2 regions of the Paraburkholderia sprentiae WSM5005 genome follow, and region 1 is predicted to be linked to the other one. Evidence: riboswitches for the same ligand, from Rfam matches in the RefSeq annotation. Region 1 holds a riboswitch; the other holds the start of a gene.
What was found. A riboswitch is a leader RNA that binds a small molecule or an ion and turns the genes downstream of it on or off. The one in region 1 is predicted to bind thiamine pyrophosphate.
Positions count from the first base shown of each region.

Region 2: linked by a shared signal. The riboswitch ahead of BJG93_RS14965 (FAD-dependent oxidoreductase) and the one ahead of thiC (phosphomethylpyrimidine synthase ThiC) in region 1 are both predicted to bind thiamine pyrophosphate.

Region 1 covers NZ_CP017561.2:2,254,851-2,259,267, forward strand. Annotated here, with positions in the region: gene BJG93_RS10260 (DUF1223 domain-containing protein) at 1-805, opposite strand, end outside; gene BJG93_RS10265 (hypothetical protein) at 916-1,374, opposite strand; gene BJG93_RS10270 (GreA/GreB family elongation factor) at 1,976-2,377, shown strand; TPP riboswitch at 2,457-2,574, shown strand; gene thiC (phosphomethylpyrimidine synthase ThiC) at 2,664-4,417, shown strand, end outside.
Region 2 covers NZ_CP017561.2:3,275,355-3,279,771, forward strand. Annotated here, with positions in the region: gene BJG93_RS14955 (thiazole synthase) at 1-350, opposite strand, end outside; gene thiS (sulfur carrier protein ThiS) at 463-660, opposite strand; gene BJG93_RS14965 (FAD-dependent oxidoreductase) at 726-1,856, opposite strand; TPP riboswitch at 2,078-2,201, opposite strand; gene BJG93_RS14970 (ABC transporter ATP-binding protein/permease) at 2,629-4,380, shown strand.

The DNA.
Region 1 (4,417 bases):
CCACGCCGAAGCGATCGGCGGCGGCGGCGGCGTGGGGGGTGGGGGCGGCTTGCGCGTCGTCGGGCGCACCAGGTACGTCGATATCCTGAAGAATACGCGCATGACCCGCGACGAGCGGCACCGGCCCGAACCACGCACGCACGACGCGCTCGTGATGCAGCGTCGCGCCGCGGTTTTCGCCCGCGCCGACCTGCGAGGTCAGCGCGTTCTCATAGACCGCGAGATAGGCACTCAACGGACCCGCGCTGGCTGCGGCCATGCTGCTGAACTGCGCATCGACATCGAACGCGCCGGGCGCATGCGGGCTCAGCGCAAGCGCGACGCTCGCCTGCGCGGGTTCGGCGCCCAGTTCGTCGATGCGGCGCTGGAAGCGGTCGCGTTGCGACCAGTCGCGCAGCTCGCGCCCCGCGACGAAGACTTCCGGCGTATAGATCGTGTGCGCACCCGCCAGACGGGTCAGCGTCTGTTGACGTTCGGTGAAGCGATGCTGCGAAAAGCGGTCGGTCCAGCCGAGGCTGTTCCAGTAATCGACGTGCAGCGCGAGCGGCACGATGCCGTGCGCGGCGCCGGCGCTTTTCCATTGACCGAGCCAGCGGTCGGCGGGCGGACAGCTGTCGCAGCCCTCGCTGCTGTACAACTCGACGAGCGCCATCCGGTGCGTGGGGCTGTGCGTGGTGCACCGGGGACCGGCCGCGTCGGCCGCACGGATGCCAGAACCGCTCAGCAGAACAAGCGCGAGGCCGGCGGCGGGTGCGGAAAAAGACGTAAAGCGCTGAAGTATCGAGCGATTGTGCGCGGTCGACATGACGTGCTCCGATCGTAATCTGCACGTTTGTCGAACCGCGCGGCCGCTTATGACACGCCTCTTTTAATTTATTTCCGGCGTGGGATGAGCCCGACAAAATCTCGCTCGGCTCAGTCGTAACTGATCACCACCGTCACGCGCGTGTCCGTATCGGTACGCTTCGCGTTCAACGACAGCACGCCGCCCGTGCGATCGACCGCGTAGTGGCCGTCGCGGGCCGTCGCGACGCGCCCGGTGCCGTCGACGAAACGCGCCGCCAGCAGATCGCGTGAGCTCGTGCTGCCGTTCACGTCGAGGGCGACGTCGGCCCCGCTGACGAAGCCCGGCGGCGCGCTGAACGTCACGGTGCGCGAGAAGCGCTGACCCGCCACGCGCGCGCTACCGACAGCGACGCCGGCGGGCGCCGTCTCCGCGCTGATCTGCATCTGCGGTGCGACGATCATTCCCACGAACCGGATCACTCCGCCCGTCACCTTCGATGCCGCCGGCGCCGCTAGCGGCGCGGCGAGCAACGCCGCGACCGCGATCGTGCGACCGAACGATCGCCACCGCCTTCTTTCCGCTTTCATGTGCACCTCTCTCCGGTCACTCGGCGCGAGTCGCCTCGCGCCCTTCACGCGCCATCCCGCGAATCGCTTCGCCGGAGCGCGGCCTTCGCTGCACTTCGTTTAACGGCAATCTTCCGAGTGGCTTGAACGCAATGCGGACCACATCACTTCCATCTGGCACCGCACAAAGCGACAAATCGACGGGGCGCGACGCCGCGAACAGAAGTGCGCGAGACAGCGTGCTAACATGAACCTTTCGTCTCGCTGCTGCCGCGCGGCCTCCGGTTTTGTCGCGCGACACTTCCCATTCGCTCTGCTGTCAACACTTGGTCGTTTTGCCCGTGACTTCTGTGCGTCGTCCGACCTTTCGTGCTCTCTCCCGCTTGCGCCCATGCCGCGCAGGCGGCTGGGCGCCCGCGAGCGTCGCGTCGCACGGCACCGGCGAGACGTCCCGAACGCTCCCGCTTCACGCCGCCCGGCGCCTTCGCTGACGTAGCCCGCTGATACCTAGGGCCGCGTCGCCGGGCTCCGGGCTTTCCCATTCGCTCACTCACCCGCCAACCGCCCGCGTTGGGTCGTTGCACGCGGCCTTCCTTCACCGGTCCTATCTGGAGTGATGATGATGAAGAAGATCAAAACCTGCTATCTGACCGAACTCGACGTGGCCCGCCTCGAGAAATACGCGGCCGCCGACGCCAAGCTGCAGCAGATGCTCGACGACGTGCTCGAACGCGCGGTGATCGTCGACTCGCACGACATCCCCGCCGACGTCGTCACGATGAACTCGCAAGCAACGCTGATCGATGCGGCGAGCGGCGAGCAGATGACGTGGACCGTCGTCTATCCGCCGAACGCGGATTTCGCGCAAGGACGCCTGAACGTGTTCTCGCCGGCCGGTCTCGCGCTGCTCGGCGCGCGCCGCGGCGAGAGCATCCGCTTCACGCCACCCAGCGGCGATCAGCAAGTGCTCAAGCTGCACAAGATCCTGTATCAGCCCGAAGCCGCCGACGATTTTTCGCTGTAAGCCGGATGTTTCCTCGCTGTAAGTTTTTGAACCATTCGGACAGGTTGCCAAACCGCGGGCGAGCGGTGTATCGTGTGCGCTGCTAACGCGGGGGTCCTGCGTAGCGCGGAGCTGGAGGTCCGTGTTGCGTGGGTGAGAAATACCCTTTGAACCTGATCTGGATAATGCCAGCGCAGGGAAGCGTACGGATTTCGCACCCTGCTTTAACGGCCTCAGTTCTCCGCGATTTCCGACCACTTCCATCTCAGTCTCCTGCTTAGCCGCCCCACTTTGTACGGAGACTTACATGAACGCCAATCCGAAGTTTATTTCCGCCGAAGCCCATGTGGACGAGGCGGCCGTCGCGCCGTTGCCGAATTCGCGCAAGGTCTACGTGAGCGGCTCGCGCCCCGACATCCGCGTGCCGATGCGTGAAATCTCGCAGGCCGACACGCCCGACAGCTTCGGCGGCGAAAAGAAGAATCCGCCGATCTACGTGTACGACACGTCGGGCCCCTACTCCGACCCGGACGCGAAGATCGACATCCGCGCCGGCCTACCCGCGCTGCGTCAGGCGTGGATCGAGGAGCGCGCCGACACCGAACCGCTGACGGGTCTATCGAGCAGCTTCAGCCGCGAGCGCGCCGCCGACCCGGCCACCGCGCAGCTGCGTTTTCCGGGACTGCATCGCACGCCGCGCCGCGCGGTCGCCGGCGCCAACGTGACGCAGATGCACTACGCGAAGCAAGGCATCGTCACGCCGGAAATGGAATACATCGCGATTCGCGAAAACCAGCGCCGCGCCGAGTACCTGGAGACCCTGAAGACGAGCGGCCCGAACGGTGCGAAGCTCGCCGCGATGATGGGCCGCCAGCACCCCGGCCAGGCATTCGGCGCGAGCGCGTTCGGTCCGAACGGCCTCACCGAAATCACCGCGGAGTTCGTGCGCGAGGAAGTCGCGCGAGGCCGCGCGATCATCCCGAACAACATCAATCACCCGGAAAGCGAGCCGATGATCATCGGCCGCAACTTCCTCGTGAAGGTCAATGCGAACATCGGCAACTCGGCGGTGACGTCGTCGATCGGCGAGGAAGTCGACAAGATGACGTGGGCGATCCGCTGGGGCGGCGACACGGTGATGGATCTGTCGACCGGCAAGCACATTCATGAAACGCGCGAATGGATCATCCGCAACAGTCCGGTGCCGATCGGTACGGTGCCGATCTATCAGGCGCTCGAAAAGGTCAACGGCAAGGCTGAAGATCTCACGTGGGAAATCTTCCGCGACACGCTGATCGAGCAGGCCGAACAAGGGGTCGACTACTTCACGATCCACGCGGGCGTGCGTCTGCAATACGTGCCGTTGACGGCGAACCGGATGACCGGCATCGTGTCGCGTGGCGGTTCGATCATGGCCAAGTGGTGTCTCGCGCATCACAAGGAAAGCTTCCTGTACGAGCACTTCGAAGATATCTGCGAAATCATGAAGGCCTACGACGTGGCCTTTTCGCTCGGCGACGGCTTGCGTCCCGGTTCGATCTACGACGCGAACGACGAAGCGCAACTGGGCGAGCTGAAGACGCTCGGCGAGCTCACGCAGATCGCGTGGAAGCACGACGTACAGGTGATGATCGAAGGTCCGGGCCATGTGCCGATGCAGCTGATCAAGGAGAACATGGACCTGCAGCTCGAGTGGTGCGATGAAGCGCCGTTCTACACGCTCGGGCCGCTGACCACCGACATCGCGCCGGGCTACGATCACATCACGTCGGGCATCGGCGCCGCGATGATCGGCTGGTTCGGCACCGCGATGCTGTGCTACGTGACGCCGAAGGAACACCTCGGCCTGCCGAACAAGGACGACGTCAAGACCGGCATCATCACGTACAAGCTTGCCGCGCATGCCGCGGACCTTGCGAAAGGTCATCCGGGCGCGCAGGTGCGCGACAACGCGCTGTCGAAGGCGCGCTTCGAATTCCGCTGGGAAGACCAGTTCAATCTCGGTCTCGATCCGGACAAGGCGCGCGAATTCCACGACGAAACGCTGCCGAAGGATTCGGC
Region 2 (4,417 bases), 1.0 Mb from region 1:
TCGGGCTGCAGCGTGTAATCGTCGCCGATCAGTTCGAGCTTGATCCACTCGGTCTCGAAGATTTCGCGCGCCATGTGCGCGGTCGTCACCGCTTCACCCACGCTCAGGCACCCCGCCGTGTTCGGCAGCAGCGGCACGCCGTGGCGCTTGAGCAGATCGAAGAAGCCGGCTTCGGCGTTGCCCTCGTTCATCTGACGGCGCAGCGCGACGGTCACCATGCCGGGGCGCGCGGCGTCGATCGAATCGGACAGCGACTGCAGCGACGGGTAGCGCGACGTGCCGAGCAGCACGCGGCTCGCGAAAGTTTGACCGTATAGCGTCAGCGCGTCGGCGGTCTCGTGAGAAGTCATTTGCATCATCCTGGTTTGCCGCCGCGCCTTGGCACTCGCAGCGTTGCGGCAATGGGTTTTCGGCGGCGGTTTTTTTTAGCGTCCGGTGCGCGACAGCCAGGCGCGAGCGCGCTCAGCCGCCCGCGACCGGCTGCACCACGTCGAGCCGGTCGCCCGCTTGCAAAGCGCGCGCCGCATGCTGCGTGCGCGCGACGAAATCGCCGTTGAGCGCGACCGCGAACGGCGGCCGCGCGCCAAAAGCGGCGAGCGCATCGGCGACAGTCGCGCCCTCGGGCAGCGACAACGGCTTCTGATTGATTTGAATGTCCATGATGTTCGAATACGGTTCAATCGATGGCGAAAGCGGCATCGCGCGCGGCACGAAGGCCGCCACGCTCAGGTGGGCTCCCGCGCGAAATCCTGCTGGAACAGCTCGCTCCAGCGCGCGTCGCGCCGCCAGCCGGCGAATGCGTCGGCGTCACCGACGCGGCCGTCGAGCAGCGCGCTGGCGAAGCGCACGGCTTCGTCAGCGACTTCGGGCGCGATCATAAAACCATGCCGGTACAGGCCGTTCACACGCAGCGTGCGCGCACCGTCCCACAGCAGCGCGGGACGGTGATCGGGCAAGGTCGGCCGGCATTGCGAATTCAGCTCGAGGATGCGCGCCTCGCCGAAGCCCGGATGCACCGAAAACGCTGCACTCAGCAACTCGAGCGCCGAACGCACGCTGACGGGCGACATGTCCTCGCCCTCCACCTCGGTCGCGCCGATCACATAAAGGCCGTTCTGCTTCGGCGCGATATACAGCGGGTAGCGTGGATGCAGCAGCCGCACCGGGCGCGTCAGCTGCAGGTGAGGCGCATGCACGCGCGCAACTTCGCCGCGGATGCCGCGTAGCGTCGGCAGCACGGGCTTCGCGCCGAGCCCGCGGCAATCGATCGTGATGCCGGCGTCGGGCAGCGACGCGTCGCCGATCGGCGTGTTCCAGTGCGTGTCGACGCCGCGCTCGGCAAGCCCCGCCGCGAGCGCGGACAGCACCTGCCGGTTGTCCAGCTGGCCTTCGCGCGGCAGCAGCCAGCCTTGGTTGAAACGGCCGGCCAACGCGGGTTCGGCAGCGCCGAGCTGCGCGCCCGCGAGCGTGACAAAGCCGCCGTCGAGCAACTCGGCCGGCGCGTTCGCGCGCACCCGGCGCTCGAACAGCGGCGCCTCGGTGCGATCCGCGTGATGCCAGACGACGAGCGTGCCGTTGCGCTGGAAAAACACCGGCTCTGGTAGTTCGGCGAGCACGTGCGGCCAGCTTTCGAGCGAACTCGCCCCGAGCCGCGTAATCAGCAGTTCGGCGCTGGCAGCTTCTGCCAACGGCGCGAGCATCGCAGCCGCGACCCACGCGGCAGCCTGCGAACCGGCCGCATCGCCGCGCTCGTAGAGCGCCACGCGATGCCCGTCGCCCGCCAGGCGCCACGCGACCAGCCGGCCGCACAGGCCGCCGCCGAGCACGGCGAAATCGGGTCGGGTGAGACGGTTCATCGCGTGCGCTCCGTTTGACTGCGGCGGGCAAGACGGGAGCGGCACGGCATGCCGGAGTCGGCGTGACGAGAAGAAGAATGCATGTCTGAAGAATAGGCGGTCATCGAGTCCGTTCCGTACGGCCAAAAACGCACGTACCCAGGACGAAACCGGCGGGTGAAGCCGGCCGGTCACGGCGCGCGCATGTCAGATGCGCTCGCCGCCCGGCGGGGAATGGAAGACGGTTGCTTCCGGAAACTTCCCGCGCCGGTATTACCCGGATCGGGTGCAAAGGGTGTCTCTCAGCCTCGCCGCCCCGGCATGAAAGTCATGCCGCCTGTGGGCGAAGCACCCCTGTTTCGTCGCAGGTCATTAGACCATAAAAGGCGCGGCGCCCGCAAACCAGCGGTCCCCCAGCGCTGCCGCGATTTCGACCGGGCACAGTCTGGCGCAATGCCGATGCGAAGCGGGCCGGCGCTCTGGCACAATGCCGTGACCGGTGCCGCGAAAACGCGACGCGCGCGGCGCTCGAGGCCGCATGCGTGGCGGCGGCACGCGAGCGGACGCGAACCCGAAAATTAATTTTCCCTTAAGGGCGTCGCGCCAGAATCGGCGCCCGTCTGGACTCGCGTTCATCGAGCGCGATGGCGCGATGCCCGGCCAGGTATCGCAGACCCGCCGCAGCCGAGGCCTCGAAAGGGGCGGCTGTTCGCGGGATCGCCCCACATGGGTCAAGCAGAACGGACCCGCACGCCGGTTCGGCACTTCGGGTCAGCACTTCATCAGGACGCTCATGACACCACATACTTCTGCCAGCCCCGCGCTGCCGCCCGACGAAAAGGTTTCCGCCTGGAGCCTGATCAAGCCCTACTGGGTTTCCGAGGAACGAGGCATCGCGTGGGGGCTGCTCGTCGCGATCATCGTGATGAACCTGCTCGTCGTCTGGATCAACGTGCGACTGAACCGCTGGAGCGCGGACTTCTATAACGCGCTGCAGGCGAAAAACGTCCGCGACTTCCCGCATCTGCTGATGATTTTTAGCGGACTCGCGTTCGGTTTCATCATCCTCGCCGTGTATGGACGCTATCTGCGCCAGATGCTCGGCTTTCGGTGGCGTCAGTGGCTGACCACACGCTATCTGAACGAGTGGCTCAACGACAGCGCGTTCTACCGCATCGAGCGCGACCGCCTCGCCGACAACCCCGACCAGCGGATCAGCGACGACCTGCAGTCGTTCGCGACCACCACGCTGTCGCTGACGCTCGATCTGCTGTCGACCGTCGTCACGCTCGTGTCGTTCATCACGATACTGTGGTCGCTCGCGGGCGCGTTGAGCATCTCGCTCGGCGGCATGCCGCTGCATATCCCGGGCTACATGGTGTGGGCTGCCGCGCTGTATGCGGTGGTCGGCTCGCTCGTCACGCAGAAGGTCGGCCATCCGCTCGTGTCGGTCAATTATCAGGCGCAGAAAGTCGAGGCGGATTTCCGTTTCGGCCTGATCCGGCTGCGTGAGAACGCCGAGCAGATCGCGTTCTACAACGGCATGGAAACCGAGAAGACGAACGCGCGCACATTGTTCGGCCGCATCCGCGACAACTGGTGGCAGGTGATGAAGTACACCAAGCGCCTGACCTTCGTGTTGAGCTTCTATGGCCAGATCGCGATCATTTTTCCGATCGTCGTCGCCGCGCCGCGCTACTTCGCGGGCGCGTTCACGTTCGGCGTGCTGATGCAGATTTCGAGCGCGTTCGGCACCGTCAGCGACTCGTTCTCGTGGTTCATCAACAGTTATACGAGCCTCGTCGAATGGCGCGCGACCGTGAACCGGTTGCGCGAATTCAAGCGCGTCGTGCATTCGCCGCGGCTGAAGGAATCGGTGTCGCCGGCCACCGAACACGGCGGCATCAATCTGCATTTCGTCGACAGCAATACGCTGACTACCGACAGCCTCCAGCTCGCGTTGCCGAATGGCAACCCGCTGTCGCGCATCCGCGATATCGCGATCCGGCCGGGCTCGCGCTGGCTCGTGCGCGGTCCGTCGGGCGCGGGCAAGAGCACGCTGATGCGCGCGCTCGCGGGCCTGTGGCCGTTCGGCGACGGCTCGATCGACGCGCCAGTCAACGCACGCATGATGTTCATTCCGCAGATCAGCTACATGCCGATCGGCACCTTAAAGGCGGCGCTCGCGTATCCGTCGGCGGTGGACACCTATAGCGACGACGAATGCCGCGATGCATTGGTCGTCTGCCATCTGTCGGAATACGCGGACCGTTTGCAGGAATCGGCGCACTGGACCCGCGTGCTGTCGCCGGGCGAGCAGCAGCGCTTCGCTGCCGCGCGGGTGCTGCTGCACAAGCCCGACTATCTGTTCCTCGACGAAGCGACCAGCGCGCTCGACGCGGAAAACGAGGCGCGGCTCTATCGGCTGTTCACGGAGCGGCTGCCGAAGGCGGCGATCGTCAGTGTCGCGCATCGCGAATCGCTTGCCGCGTTCCATGACGAAACGCTCGACGTCGAGCGTTCGCCCGAAGCGGTCGCGGCGTGAGCGACAAGCGACGCCGCTCGCTAAAGCGTCAGCTTCG